Linked DNA regions of Azotobacter salinestris. The protein of the gene in region 2 binds, or shares a complex with, the protein of the main gene of each other region. Links are inferred from orthologs where the notes say so. Each region holds a gene or a part of one and is shown on either strand. Other genes may lie near its edges. The genes, in order: trxB and trxA.

Evidence for each region.
Region 1: the proteins of trxA (region 2) and trxB are in contact, whole or in part, in a crystal structure (PDB 1F6M), measured with the Escherichia coli proteins. The link is inferred for Azotobacter salinestris from one-to-one orthologs.

Annotation. Positions count from the first base shown.
Region 1 is NZ_CP045302.1:443,543-450,711, reverse strand. What follows is about bases 367-3,306. They hold trxB (thioredoxin-disulfide reductase), read right to left. Parts: upstream 2,341-3,306; coding sequence 1,393-2,340; downstream 367-1,392. Other genes in these bases: GCU53_RS02180 (DNA translocase FtsK), read left to right, coding at 2,783-3,306; aat (leucyl/phenylalanyl-tRNA--protein transferase), read right to left, coding at 649-1,329; GCU53_RS02195 (arginyltransferase), read right to left, coding at 367-568. Outside these bases: more of GCU53_RS02195, read right to left, coding at 1-366; more of GCU53_RS02180, read left to right, coding at 3,307-5,704; outer membrane lipoprotein periplasmic chaperone LolA, read left to right, coding at 5,732-6,355; GCU53_RS02170 (replication-associated recombination protein A), read left to right, coding at 6,369-7,169.
Region 2 is NZ_CP045302.1:3,248,337-3,256,397, forward strand. The notes cover bases 5,055-7,831. They hold trxA (thioredoxin TrxA), read left to right. Parts: upstream 5,055-6,168; coding sequence 6,169-6,495; downstream 6,496-7,831. Other genes in these bases: ppx (exopolyphosphatase), read right to left, coding at 5,055-5,822; rho (transcription termination factor Rho), read left to right, coding at 6,827-7,831. Also shown: isoprenoid biosynthesis glyoxalase ElbB, read right to left, coding at 5-658; hemB (porphobilinogen synthase), read left to right, coding at 1,017-2,030; ppk1 (polyphosphate kinase 1), read left to right, coding at 2,049-4,271; more of ppx, read right to left, coding at 4,317-5,054; more of rho, read left to right, coding at 7,832-8,061. UniProt on the Escherichia coli protein: Participates in various redox reactions through the reversible oxidation of its active center dithiol to a disulfide and catalyzes dithiol-disulfide exchange reactions.

The DNA.
Region 1 (7,169 bases), 2.8 Mb from region 2 along the record:
GCCAGAGAATCGCATAGCGGCCGAGGCTGCGCCGCTCCTCATTGGGGTCGTAGAAGGTATAGACCGCTGAAAGGCCGTTGGAGAGCACGTCGGTCACGGCGACGGCCAGCAGGCGCCCGGCAAGGCGAAACTCGTAGAAGCGGGAAAAGGGTAGGTCGCGTACCAGGAAGGTACAGAACTGGTCTCGATTGGGAGGATGCATATCGCCGTCGGCATGGCGCTGTTCGATATAGCGTGCATACAGTTTGTAATACTCCTCGGTGAAGCTGGGGCGTACGGCTCGTACCGAGAGATCTGTATTGCGTTTCAGGATGCGCCGCTGCTGGCGATTCGGTGAGAAGCCCCTGGCAGGGATGCGAGCCGGGATGCAGGCGTTGCAGCCCTGGCAATGAGGGCGATAAAGGTGATCGCCGCTGCGCCGGAATCCTAGGTCTGAGAGCTCCGCATAGACGTGCATGTCCATGGGCTGGCTGGGATCAAGGAACAGGGTCGTCGCCTGCTCGTCGGGCAGATAGCTGCAGGCGTGCGGTTGCGTGGCGTAGAACTTGAGACGAGCCAGCTCGGTCATGATCAACCCCCGGAAAGCTCTTGGCGTGCCGTGATCGTTCAGCGGCACTCATCAAGTGTATGCCAGGCTGTGGGCCTCTACTAGGCGACCCAGTCAGCCGTATTCGGCAGGTCCAGATGGCGTTTCAAAAAGTCGGAGAACTCGGTGCGGGGAATGCTGCGGGCGCCAAGGCTCTGCAGGTGCTCGGTAGGCATCTGGCAGTCGATCAGCACGAAGCCCCATTGCTCGAGTCGTCTCACCAGCGTTGCAAAGCCAACCTTGGATGCATTGTCGGTATGGCTGAACATGGACTCGCCAAAGAATAGTTGGCCAATCGCCAAGCCATAGAGTCCTCCGACGAGAGTGCCGCTCTGCCAGACTTCAACCGAGTGAGCGATGCCGCGGCGGTGAAGCTCCTGATAGGCCTTTCTCATTTCTGGAGTTATCCAGGTGCCGTCGGCATAGTCGCGCGGGCCGGCACAAGCCTCGATCACGGCGGAAAAGTCTCGATCGAAGGACACTTGAAAGCGCTCCTGGCGGAGGACTTTGCGAAGGCTGCGGGAGACATGCAGCTCATGAGGAAACAGCACGGTGCGTGGGTCCGGCGACCACCAGAGAATGGGTTGTCCCGCCTGGTACCAGGGAAAGCAGCCATGCCGGTAGGCCTGGATCAGGCGTTCGGACGAGAGGTCGCCTCCAACAGCCAGCAGGCCATTGGGGTCGCGCAAGGCTCTCTCCAAGGGGGGGAAGTTCAGGCTGTCGCGTTGCAGACAAGTCAGCATGTTGACGCCGCAGTGTGAGCAGTTATGAATGGAGGAGGGGCGGGCCGAAGCCCGCCGAGTCGATCAGCTGTCCAGATAGCGCTCGGCATCCAGGGCAGCCATGCAGCCGGCGCCTGCCGAGGTGATGGCTTGGCGATAGACATGGTCGGCTACATCGCCAGCAGCGAAAATGCCTTCGATGCTGGTGGCGGTGGCATCACCCGAGCTGCCGCCCTTGATCGTCAAGTAGCCATCGTGCATCTCAAGCTGGCCCTGGAATAGTTCTGTATTGGGCTTGTGACCGATGGCGATGAAGACGCCGGTCAGGGGCAGCGTCTCGGTGGTCCCGCTCAGTGTGTCCTTCAGGCGTACGCCGGTTACTCCGGAGGCGTCGCCGAGCACTTCGTCCAGGGTCTGGTTCCAATGCAGGCGAATATTGCCGTTCCGGGCCTTCTCGAAGAGCTTGTCCTGCAGGATCTTCTCGGCGCGCAACTTGTCACGGCGATGGATCAGGTGGACCTCCTTGGCAATATTTGACAGATATAAGGCCTCTTCCACCGCAGTATTGCCACCGCCGATCACGCAAACCACCTGATTGCGATAGAAGAAGCCATCGCAGGTGGCGCAGGCGGAAACGCCCTTGCCGGAGAATGCTTCCTCGGAGGGCAGGCCGAGGTACTGGGCCGAGGCTCCCGTGGCGATGATCAGCGCGTCACAGGTGTAGGTCGCAGTGTCGCCGATCAGGGTGAAGGGGCGCTGCTGCAACTTGGCAGTATGGATGTGGTCGTAGGCGATCTCGGTGTCGAAGCGCTCGGCATGTTTCTGCATGCGCTCCATCAGGCCGGGGCCGGTCAAGCCTTCGACGTCGCCGGGCCAGTTGTCCACTTCGGTGGTCGTGGTCAGTTGGCCGCCGGGCTGGATGCCGGTGATCAGCAGGGGCTTCAGATTGGCGCGTGCAGCATAGACGGCAGCAGTATAGCCAGCTGGGCCGGAGCCCAGGATGATCAGCCGCGAATGCTTGACATCATTCATAAAAAGTCCCCGTAAGCCTTTGTCACAAAAGAAAATGCATGCTCCAATAAAGCAGCATGGCAATGATGGTCGACTATGCTACACCGAAGCACGAGAGGTCGGCAAAAAGGGGAGGAAGGCCCTCTGCATGGCATCGGATAGGCAAAATCGTACAATAGGGGATTCTCAAAGAGCCGGTATTGTCATTCCTGACTAGGAATAGCCGGGCGTATCGACGACAGGCTGGAGTCAAGGACGCCACGAAGGCAGGCTCAGACGGTAAAGACGAAATCCGGCTTGAGGCATGGAATTCATTCCTCATAAATGAGTAGTCTGAGTCTGGCTACAACACTGAGCGTGACTGTGGCTCAACTAAGGCCTCAGCCGTCGCTGCCGTGCGCTTGGCTCTCGACCGACACGTAACCTGGATGGAACGCGCCGTTGGCGCAGGAAAAGAAGCGTTTTGAAGAAATCCTCTACAAAAGTACGGCTTCCGGCGTGGCAGCAACAGCTGAGTTCACGCCTCAAGGAAGGTGCCCTGATCGCCTTGAGTGCGCTCTGCCTGTACCTCTGGATGGCGCTGCTGAGCTACGATTCGTCCGATCCCGGCTGGAGTCACAGCAGCAATGTGGCGCAGGTGCAGAATTCTGCGGGTCGGGCAGGCGCCTGGCTCGCCGACATCCTGTTCATGGCCCTTGGCTATTTCGCCTACCTCTTTCCCCTGCTGCTGGTGATCAAGACGGCTCAGGCGTTCCGGGCACGTCATGAGCCTTGGCCTTGGAATGGCTGGCTGTTTTCATGGCGCCTGACCGGCCTGGCGATCCTGATCCCTGCGGGCTCCGCGCTGGCGTACATTCATTTCCATTCCGCCACTGATCTGCCAGCCTCTACCGGCGGTGCCTTGGGCTCGGTTTTAGGCAAACTCGCTCTGGACGCGCTCAACGTGCAGGGCAGCACGCTGATGTTCCTCTCGCTGTTCCTTTTCGGACTGACAGTGTTCGCCGATCTGTCCTGGTTCAGGGTCATGGATCTGACTGGCAAGATCACCCTCGATTTGTTCGAGTTGGTGCAGGGCGCCGTCGGGCGTTGGTGGGGGACCCTGGCCGAGCGCAGACGACTGGTTGCCCAGCTGCGCGAAGCCGAGAGACCGGTCAAGCCCCGCATGGCCGATGAGCCTAGGGGCGAGTCGTTCCAGGTGGCCGAACCGCGCATCGCGGAGCCGCTGGTCGAGGTGCACGAAGAGCCGGCCACGATCAAGCCTGCAGCTCGGCGCCGCACCGCAGCCATCGTGGATGTTCCGGCCAGATTCCAGCGTCCGCCGGAGTCCTCCCCGTCGCGCAAGCCTCGTAGCGAGCTCATGGGCGCAGCGCCGAAGCCACGCATCGAGCCTGAAGTTGCCACGCCCAGGCCTCGTATCGAGCCAGGGATCGAGATGCCCAAGCCGCGCGTCGAGCCCGAGGTCGCTTCGCTCAAGTCCCGTATCGAGCCCGGGCTGGCTACGCCTCAGCAGCCCCGTGTCGACCTTGAGCCCGCCACGCCAAACCATCAGCCTCGCAACGAACCCGAGACGGTCCCGGCCTGGTCCGAGGAGTTCAATGAGTTCGACGGCCTGTCGCTGGACTTCCAGCAGGACGCTTTCGAGGAAACGTCGTCAGCCGCTCCCCCGCGTTTCGACGAGCCCAAGCCTGCGCTCACGACACCGGCTGTCGAGCGCCAGCCACGCAGCGAGCCGGAGCTGGTCTCCACGATCCGGCCTGTAGCCGAGCCGGAGCGTCGGCCGGCACCGGTCATCACGCCGCTCTCGGAAACCCTCGCCATGGAGCCCCGACCGCAACCTGTGCCCGTATCCGCGTTTCGGGAAAGGCCCGCTTCGCTCGTCGACACTGTCCTGGAGGGAACCCTGCCACCGCTTTCCCTGCTGGATGCTCCCGAGGAGAAGTCGCAGGACTACTCGGCCGAGTCGCTTGAGGCGTTGTCTCGTCTGCTCGAGATCAAGCTCAAGGAATTCGGCGTCGAGGTGCGCGTCGAGTCCGTACATCCAGGCCCGGTGATCACTCGCTTCGAGATCCAGCTGGCTCCGGGCGTCAAGGTCAGCCGGATTTCCAACCTGGCCAAAGACCTGGCCCGTTCGATGGCGATGATCAGCGTGCGGGTAGTCGAGGTCATTCCCGGCAAGACCACGGTGGGCATCGAAGTGCCCAACGAGGACCGGCAGATCGTGCGCTTCTCCGAGGTGCTGATGTCCACCGAGTACGAGGAGGCCAAGTCTCCGGTCACTCTGGCGCTGGGCCACGACATCGGCGGCAAGCCGATCATTGCCGACCTGGCGAAGATGCCCCACCTGCTGGTGGCCGGTACCACCGGTTCCGGCAAGTCGGTCGGGGTCAACGCGATGATCCTGTCGATTCTCTTCAAGTCGACGCCTCAAGAGGCGCGCCTGATCATGATCGACCCGAAGATGCTCGAGCTGTCGATCTACGAGGGCATTCCCCATCTGCTCTGTCCGGTGGTGACCGACATGAAGGAGGCGGCCAACGCCCTGCGCTGGAGCGTGGCCGAGATGGAGCGCCGCTACAAGCTGATGGCGGCCATGGGCGTGCGCAACCTGGCCGGCTTCAACCGCAAGGTGAAGGATGCCGAGGAGGCCGGCACACCGCTCTATGATCCGCTGTATCGACGCGAGAGCATGGACGACGAGCCGCCGCTGCTACAGCCGCTGCCGACCATCGTGGTGGTGGTCGACGAGTTCGCCGACATGATGATGATCGTCGGCAAGAAGGTCGAGGAACTGATCGCGCGCATCGCCCAGAAGGCCCGGGCCGCCGGCATCCACCTGATCCTGGCGACCCAGCGCCCCTCGGTGGATGTGATCACCGGCCTGATCAAGGCCAATATCCCGACCCGCATGGCCTTCCAGGTATCGAGCAAGATCGATTCGCGCACCATCCTCGACCAGGGCGGCGCCGAGCAGCTGCTCGGCCACGGCGACATGCTCTACCTGCCGCCCGGTACCGGTCTGCCGATCCGCGTGCACGGCGCCTTCGTCTCCGACGACGAGGTGCATCGCGTCGTCGAGGCCTGGAAACAGCGCGGTGCGCCGGACTACGTCGAGGATATTCTCGCCGGCGCCGAGGAGAGCGGCATTGGCTTCGAGGGCGGCAGCGATGGCGGCGAGGGCAGCGAGGAGGATCCGCTGTACGACGAGGCCGTGCGCTTCGTGACGGAAAGTCGGCGCGCCTCGATCTCGGCGGTACAGCGCAAGCTGAAAATCGGCTATAACCGCGCGGCACGGATGATCGAAGCCATGGAGATGGCGGGTGTGGTGTCCTCGATGAACACCAACGGCTCGCGGGAAGTAATCGCTCCCGCACCGGTTCGCGACTGATTTCCCAACGCTCCCATGAGGATTGTCATGCGCCTTTTCCGCATGCTGTTGCTGTCCGCTGTCACTTTCGTCCTGCTGCCGGCGCAGGCCGACGAGCGCTCGATCCAGCGCCTGACCCAGTTGCTTGACCGGGCACAGACCCTGACCGCGCGCTTCTCCCAGCTCACCCTCGACGGCTCCGGCACCCAGTTGCAGGAAACCTCCGGCGAGATGGCGCTGAAGCGCCCGGGGCTGTTCCGCTGGCATACCGATGCGCCGCAGGAGCAGCTTCTGGTGTCCAATGGCAAGACGGTCTGGCTCTACGACCCGGACCTGGAGCAGGTGACCATCCGCAGCCTCGACCAGCGCCTGACCCATACCCCGGCACTGCTGCTCTCCGGCGATATCTCGAAGATCGGCGAGAATTTCGAGATCACCCACAAGGAAGCCGGCGGCGTGGTGGATTTCATCCTCAAGCCGAAGGCCAAGGACACCCTGTTCGACAACCTGCGCCTGTCTTTCCGTGAGGGTGTGGTCAACGACATGCAACTGATCGACGGGGTCGGCCAGCGTACCAACATCCTGTTCTTCGGGGTGAAGATGAACCAGTTGCTCGATACCGCGCAGTTCGATTTCAAGGTGCCGGAAGGCACCGACGTCATTCAGGAGTGATCCGGCCAAGCCCATGGACCTGTTTCGCGCCGACCCTCCCGCCCAGCCCCTGGCCGCGCGTCTGCGCCCGACCAGCCTGGACGAATATGTCGGTCAGGAGCATCTGCTGGCCCGTGGCAAGCCGCTGCGCGAGGCGCTGGAGCAGGGTGCCCTGCATTCGATGATCTTCTGGGGGCCGCCCGGGGTCGGCAAGACCACCCTGGCGCGGCTGCTGGCGAAAGTCACTGACGCGCATTTCGAGACAATCTCCGCGGTGCTTGCCGGCGTCAGGGAGATTCGCCAGGCGGTCGAAGTCGCGCGTCAGCAGGCGGCCCAGCACGGCCGGCGAACGATCCTCTTCGTCGACGAGGTGCACCGCTTCAACAAGTCGCAACAGGACGCCTTCCTGCCGTACGTGGAAGACGGCACCCTGGTCTTCATCGGCGCCACCACCGAGAACCCCTCCTTCGAGTTGAACAATGCGCTGCTCTCGCGGGCCCGCGTCTACGTGCTTAAGAGTCTGGACGAGGCGGCCCTGCGCCGGCTGGCCGGGCGCGCCCTGGGCGAGGAGCGCGGGCTGGGAGGACGCCGCCTGAGCCTGCCGGAGGACGGTCTCCAGACGCTGCTGGCGGCAGCCGACGGCGACGGACGGCGCCTGCTCAATCTGCTGGAGAACGCCGCCGATCTGGTCGAGGATGGCGAGACGATCGGTGTCGAGCTGCTCGGCAATCTGCTGGGCGACAGCCGCCGGCGTTTCGACAAGGGCGGCGAGGCCTTCTACGATCAGATTTCCGCGCTGCACAAGTCAGTGCGCGGCTCGAATCCCGATGCCGCG
Region 2 (8,061 bases):
CCGGTCAGGCCAGTTCGAGAACGCGGTCGACCAGCTTGTTGATGCCGCTGGCGGCTTCGCTGATCGACTTGGCGAGCATGTAGGCCGGGGTGGTGACCAGCTTGCGCTGGGGATCGACGACGATCTCGTCCACCGCGCAGTTCTCGTGCTGGGCGCCCATCCTGGTCAGGGTGGCGGCGGTGTCCGGGTCATTGCCGATGGTGCAGACCACGCCGGGGCCGTAGATCCTGGCCGCCAGCGCCGGTGCGATGCAGATCAGGCCCACCGGCTTGCCGGCCTGAGCGAAGGCCTGGGCGAAGGCCAGCACGTCGGGCTGCACCGTGCAGTCGGCACCGCTGACCGCGAAGTCGGAGAGGTTCTTCGCCGCGCCGAAACCGCCGGGCAGAATCAACGCATCGAAGGCCTCGACCTTGCCTTCGCGGACATCCTTGATGTTGCCGCGGGCCAGGCGTGCTGCTTCCACCAGCACGTTGCGACTCTCCTGGGTTTCTTCGCCGCGGTAGTGGTCGATCACATGCAGTTGCGGAACGTTCGGCGCGAAGCACTGCACCTGGGCGCCGCGCTGGTCGAGGCGCAGCAGGGTGAGCACGCTCTCGTAGATTTCCGAGCCGTCGTAGACGCCGCAGCCCGAGAGGATGACGGCAACCTTCTTGTTCATGGGACCTCCTGAGATGGGCCGGGCTCGCGTGCGTGCGACAGATCCCGGCATAACAGCTGATGAAGAGGGCACTGCCCATCCGCGGGATGAGAGGCCATGGGCCAATCCTAGCCGTTCGCTGCCTGGAGCGACATGCCGGCGATGTGGCCCGGATGGCTTCGAAGCCCTGCGGTGGGCTCGGGAGCGGGCTTTGTGGCGCACTCCCGGGCAAAGTGCTGGCCCTCGGCGACAGGGCTGGCGACAATGGGGCATGGAGCGGCGAGCGGTCAGCACTCGCGTTCCGATCGTCATATTTCGGTCATCTGCTGGGCTTATAACTGTCACACTGCGCCCGCCTGCCCGGGTCCTGGAGTCCGCCGTGAGCTTTACCCCCGCCAATCGCCTGTTCCCTGCCACCCGCCTACGCCGCAACCGCTGCGACGAATTTTCCCGCCGCCTGGTGCGCGAGAGCGTGCTCACCACCAACGATCTGATCCTGCCGGTATTCGTGCTCGACGGCGAGAATCGCCGCGAGGCGGTGCCCTCGATGCCGGGCGTCGAGCGCCTGAGCATCGACCTGCTGCTCGAGGAGGCCGAGGCGTGCGTGGCCCTGGGGATTCCGGCGCTGGCGCTGTTCCCGGTGACCCCGCCCGAGAAGAAATCGCTGGATGCCGCCGAGGCCTGGAATCCCGAGGGCATCGCCCAGCGCGCCACCCGTGCCCTGCGCCAGCGCTTTCCGGAGCTGGGGATCATCACCGACGTGGCCCTGGATCCCTTCACCACCCACGGACAGGATGGCATCCTCGACGAGCATGGCTACGTGCAGAACGACGTCACCGTCGATGCGCTGGTCAGGCAGGCGCTCTCCCATGCTGAGGCCGGCGCCCAGGTGGTGGCGCCCTCGGACATGATGGACGGTCGCATTCAGGCGATCCGCGAGGCCCTGGAGCTGGCCGGACACCCGAACGTGCGCATCATGGCCTACTCGGCCAAGTACGCCAGCGCCTACTACGGTCCGTTCCGCGATGCCGTGGGCTCCGCCGGCAACCTCGGCAAGGGCAGCAAGAACACCTACCAGATGGACCCGGCCAACGGCGACGAGGCCCTGCACGAGGTGGCGCTGGACCTGGCCGAGGGGGCCGACATGGTGATGGTCAAGCCGGGCATGCCCTACCTGGACGTGGTCCGCCGGGTGAAGGACGAATTCCGTGTGCCGACCTTCGCCTACCAGGTCAGCGGCGAGTACGCCATGCACATGGCGGCGATCCAGAACGGCTGGCTGGGCGAGGCGGTGATCCTCGAGTCCCTGGTCGCCTTCAAGCGCGCCGGGGCCGATGGCATCCTCACCTACTTCGCCAGGCGTGCGGCGGAACTGCTAAAACAAGGGCATTGATTTTCCCGGGAAGTGCAGATGAACACTGAAGGTCTCAACGACAACGCCTTGCTCGAAGCCGAACCGGCAGACGAGGCACTCGCCCGGCTCCAGAAGGCGGAGCCCGGCAAGGAAGCGGCGCCCGTCCAGGATGAGCCGGTCCCGGAGGCGCTGTCCGCGCCGGTGCCGAGTCTGGACGACACCAGCCTGTACATCCATCGCGAGCTGTCCCAGCTGCAGTTCAATGCCCGCGTGCTGGCGCAGGCGCTGGACGAGTCTTATCCGCTGCTCGAGCGGCTGAAGTTCCTGTTGATCTTCTCCGGCAATCTCGACGAGTTCTTCCAGATCCGCGTCGCCGGCCTGAAGAAGCAGGTCGCCTTCGCCCGCGAACTGGCCGGCGCCGATGGCCTGCAGCCGCATCAGGCGCTGCCCTGGATCAGCGAGCAGGTGCATGAGCTGGTGGCCCGCCAGTACGCCATCCTCAACGAGGTGCTGCTGCCCGAGTTGGTCCGCCACCAGATCAACTTCATCCGTCGCCGCAACTGGACTGCCAAGGTCAAGGCCTGGGTGCGTCGCTACTTCCGCGAGGAGATCGCACCGATCATCACGCCGATCGGCCTCGATCCGACGCACCCCTTCCCGCTGCTGGTGAACAAGAGCCTGAACTTCATCGTCGAGCTGGAGGGGCTGGATGCCTTCGGTCGCGATTCCGGGCTGGCGATACTGCCGGCGCCGCGCCTGCTGCCGCGAGTGATCCGCATTCCGGAAGAGGTGGGCGGTCCCGGCGACAACTTCGTCTTCCTTTCCTCGATGATCCACGCCCATGCCGACGACCTGTTCCAGGGCATGAAGGTCAAGGGCTGCTACCAGTTCCGCCTGACCCGCAACGCCGACCTGTCGGTGGACGAGGATGTCGAGGACCTGGCCCGCGCCCTGCGCGGCGAGCTGTATTCCCGGCGCTTCGGCGATGCGGTGCGGCTGGAGGTGGTGGACACCTGTCCGCAGCACCTGACCGGCTACCTGCTCAAGCAATTCGGCCTGTCCGAAGCGGAGATGTACCGGGTCGACGGCCCGGTCAACCTGACCCGCCTGTTCAGCATCACCAGCCTGGACAGCCATCCCGAGCTGCAGCATGCCCCCTTCACCCCGGTGATTCCCAAGGCGCTGCAGAACAGCGAGAACATGTTCAGCGTGATCGGCAGGCAGGACATGCTGCTGCTGCATCCCTTCGAGTCCTTCACGCCGGTGGTCGACCTGTTGCGCCAGGCGGCCAAGGACCCTCACGTGCTAGCAATCAAGCAGACGCTGTACCGCTCCGGGGCCAATTCGGAGATCGTCGATGCCCTGGTGGAGGCGGCGCGCAACGGCAAGGAGGTCACCGCGGTGGTCGAGCTGCGCGCGCGCTTCGATGAGGAGTCCAACCTGCAGCTGGCCAGCCGCCTGCAGCAGGCGGGCGCGGTGGTCATCTACGGGGTGGTCGGCTTCAAGACCCACGCCAAGATGATGCTGATCCTGCGCCGCGAGAACGGCGAGCTGCGCCGCTACGCGCACCTCGGAACCGGCAACTACCACACCGCCAACGCCCGCCTGTACACGGACTACAGTCTGCTGACCGCCGACGTGGCGCTGTGCGAGGACGTCTCCAAGCTGTTCAACCAACTGATCGGCATGGGCAAGACCCTGCGCATGAAGAAGCTCTTGCATGCGCCCTTCACCCTGAAGAAGGCCCTGCTCGACATGATCGCCCGCGAGACTCAGCATGCCAGCGAGGGTCGGCCGGCGCACATCATCATCAAGGTCAACGCCCTGACCGATGCGAAGATGATCCGGGCGCTTTACAAGGCCAGCCAGACCGGCGTGCGGGTCGATCTGATCGTGCGCGGCATGTGCTGCCTGCGCCCGGGCATCCTGGGCGTCTCGCACAACATCCAGGTGCGCTCGATCATCGGCCGCTTCCTCGAGCACGCGCGGGTGTTCTACTTCCTCAACGACGGCGAGGAGAAGCTCTACCTGTCCAGCGCCGACTGGATGGAGCGCAATCTCGACCGGCGGGTCGAGACCTGCTTCCCGGTCGAGGGCAAGAAGCTGATGCTGCGGGTGAAGAAGGAACTGGAGGCCTACCTCGGCGACAACACCCACAGCTGGCAGCTGCAGCCCGACGGCAGCTACCTGCGCAACAGCCCGAGCGGCAACCAGAACCCGCGCAGCGTGCAGGCCATGCTGCTGGAGAAGCTGAGCAGCCCCACGCTCGGTACCCGCTGAGGATGCGCGGCGGGGGCGCCGAGTGGCGGCTCCGCCGCCAGTGCTTCAGCGGACCTGGATGCCGTAGCCGACCCGCGCCAGCCATTCGGCCTCCTGGGCGAAGTCGGCCTGGGTCAGCGGGTTGGCGTTCAGCCAGCCCTCGGGGAAGATCAGCTCCAGCGCGCGCTCGCTGGCGCGGAACTGCACCTTGGGCATCTCCTGGGTGCCACGGATGTGGTGGAAGAGGATCGCGACGCGCAGCAGGATGCACAGTCGCACCAGCTTGTCGCCATCGTCGCTGCTGAATTCGCTGAACTTGTCCCGCGGGATGTTGCGCCGGTGGCCGCGGACCAGCAGGGCGAGCATCTGCTGATCCTTGCGCGAGAAGCCGGCCAGGTCGGAATGCTCGATCAGGTAGGCGCCGTGCTTGTGGTAGTGGTAGTGGGCGATATCCAGGCCGATCTCGTGCACCCGCGCCGCCCAACTCAGCAGTTCACGATGGTTCTCATCCTCCAGACCCCAGGCGGCGGCGACCTGCTCCAGCGCCGAGAGTGCCTTGGCCTCGACCCGTGCGGCCTGCTCCACGTCGACGCGATAGCGCTCCATCAGCGAGACGAGGGTGCGCTCGCGGACGTCCTCGTGATGGTGACGGCCGAGCAGGTCGTAGAGCACGCCTTCGCGCAGGGCGCCGTCCGAGTAGGTCATCGTCTGCAGCTGCAGGGCGTCGAATACCGCCTCCAGGATCGCCAGGCCGGCGGGAAAAATGGCCCGACGGTCTGCCTTGATGCCGTCCATGTCCAGCTTTTCCACGTCGCCGAGCTTGAACAGCCTGCGTTTCAGCCAGGCGATGCCCTCGGCGGTCACCTCGCCATTGCTGTGCCCGTCACCCTGAATCGCTAGGCCGACCGCACGGATGGTTCCCGAGGAGCCCACCGCCTCCTGCCAGCCGAGGCGCTGCAGGGCATTCTCGATGGACATCAGCTCCAGGCGTGCCGCGGTATAGGCTTGGGCATAGCGGGCCGGGGTGATCTTGCCGTCGGCGAAATGGGTGCGGGTATAGCTGACGCTGCCCATCTGCAGGCTTTCGCGCAGCAACGGCTCGAAGTTCTCGCCAATGATGAATTCCGTGCTTCCGCCGCCGATATCCACGACCAGTCGCTTGCCGGCAGCGGCCGGCAGGGTGTGGGAGACGCCGAGATAGATCAGGCGTGCCTCCTCGCGACCGGAGATCAGTTCCACCGGGTGCCCGAGTATCTCGTTCGCGCGGCGGATGAATTCGTTGCGATTGCGCGCCTCGCGCAGGGCGTTGGTGGCGACGATGCGCACCGCCCCCTTCGGCATGCCGTTGATCAGTTGGGCGAAGCGGCGCAGGCAGTCGAGCCCGCGCTGCATCGCCTCCTCGCTGAGCTGGTGCTGGTCGTCGAGCCCCGCGCCCAGCTGGACCTTCTCGCCCAGGCGCTCGAGCGGGCGGATCTCGGTCCGGTCGGGCTTGGCCAGTACCATGTGGAAGCTGTTGGAGCCAAGGTCGATGGCGGCAATCAGGGGAAAGCTCTCGGCTTGGGTTTTTGGCATGTCAGGTGTCTCGATGGCAGAACCGCGCCGTTCGGCCACGGGGGAGCAGTTGTACCAGTTTACGGATGAAGGGTCCAAGGCAGCTTGTGCGATAGGCGGCCTATTATAAGACTTGATGCCGGTCGGGGACGATGCGCCCGAATGTCCCTTGGCGGAGGTGCGCAGGGTGACGGGCAGGCGGGCCCGGAGCATGGCCTTGTGCGACCGGGTGCCGACCTGCAGCCGGGCGCCCTTTTTGCACTCCTGGAGCCTGAAGGCGGGGCAGGGCGGCGCGCTCGCCTTCCTGTGCCGACCAATGCGGGCTATCATGTTCGGAAATTTGTGCTTCCGACCACGGAGATTTTCCATGAGCGAACTCATCACCAACGTCAGCGACGCCAGCTTCGAGCAGGATGTGCTTCAGGCCGAGGGGCCGGTGCTTGTCGACTATTGGGCCGAATGGTGCGGGCCGTGCAAGATGATCGCCCCTGTGCTCAACGAAATCGCCAAGGATTACGAAGGCCGGCTGAAGATCTGCAAGCTCAACATCGATGAAAACCAGGGCACTCCGGCGAAGTACGGCGTGCGCGGCATTCCGACCCTGATGCTGTTCAAGGGTGGCAACGTCGAGGCGACCAAGGTGGGCGCCCTGTCCAAGTCGCAGCTGGCCGCCTTTCTCGACAGCAATATCTGAGCTCGCCTGCCAAGCGCATCCTGAGCTCCCGGGCCGGCTGGAAGCATGAAAGCCAGGGCGGGCTCGGTCCCGTGGTCCCGAGCCCGGCGGGTTGTGTGTGGCAAGAAAGGCGGAGAGCGGCCTGTTCGCCGGATCCGGGGTCGCAGTTTTTATCGTGCGAGGCTGGACGCACCTTTTTCGGGGTGTTAGATTCGGCTCTCGCAGCGAATTTAACGCTGTCCTCCGTCAGTCGTCGCCGACGCATCTCTTTAGAACAAGTACAGCGATCCGATCGCCTTCCCTGCGGCGCGGCTTTCCCAAGCTCAACGCTTTCTGCCCCCCTTATCGTCTTATGAATCTGACCGAACTCAAGCAAAAGCCTATTACCGAACTGCTGGAAATGGCCGAACAGATGGGCCTGGAGAACATGGCCCGTTCGCGCAAGCAGGATGTGATTTTCTCCCTGCTGAAGAAGCATGCGAAAAGCGGCGAGGAAATCTCCGGTGATGGCGTGCTGGAGATCCTTCAGGACGGCTTCGGATTCCTGCGCAGCGCGGACTCCTCCTACCTGGCCGGCCCGGACGACATCTACGTCTCGCCGAGCCAGATCCGCCGCTTCAACCTGCGCACCGGCGACACCATCGTCGGCAAGATCCGTCCGCCGAAGGAGGGCGAGCGCTACTTCGCACTGCTCAAGGTCGACTCGATCAACTTCGACCGGCCGGAAAACGCGAAGAACAAGATTCTCTTCGAGAACCTCACCCCGCTGTTCCCCAATGCCCGTCTCACCATGGAGGCCGGCAACGGCTCCACCGAAGACCTCACCGGCCGCGTGATCGACCTCTGCGCGCCGATCGGCAAGGGGCAGCGTGGTCTGATCGTCGCGCCGCCGAAGGCCGGCAAGACGATCATGCTGCAGAACATCGCCAGCAACATCACGCGCAACAACCCGGAAGTGCACCTGATCGTCCTGCTGATCGACGAGCGCCCGGAGGAGGTGACCGAGATGCAGCGCACCGTGCGCGGCGAAGTGGTCGCCTCCACCTTCGACGAGCCGCCGACCCGCCATGTGCAGGTCGCCGAGATGGTCATCGAGAAGGCCAAGCGCCTGGTCGAGCACAAGAAGGACGTGGTGATTCTGCTCGACTCCATCACCCGTCTGGCGCGTGCCTACAACACCGTGATTCCCAGCTCCGGCAAGGTGCTCACCGGCGGTGTCGACGCCCATGCCCTGGAGAAGCCCAAGCGTTTCTTCGGCGCCGCGCGCAACATCGAGGAGGGCGGCAGCCTGACCATCCTCGCCACCGCCCTGGTGGAAACCGGCTCGAAGATGGACGAGGTGATCTACGAGGAGTTCAAGGGCACCGGCAACCTGGAACTGCAGCTCGACCGGCGCATCGCCGAGAAGCGCGTGTTCCCGGCGATCAACATCAACCGTTCCGGTACCCGTCGCGAAGAGCTCCTGACCGGCGAGGAGGAGCTGCAGCGCATGTGGATTCTGCGCAAGATCCTGCATCCCATGGACGAGATCGCCGCCATCGAATTCCTCCTCGACCGTCTGAAGGACACCAAGACCAACGAGGAATT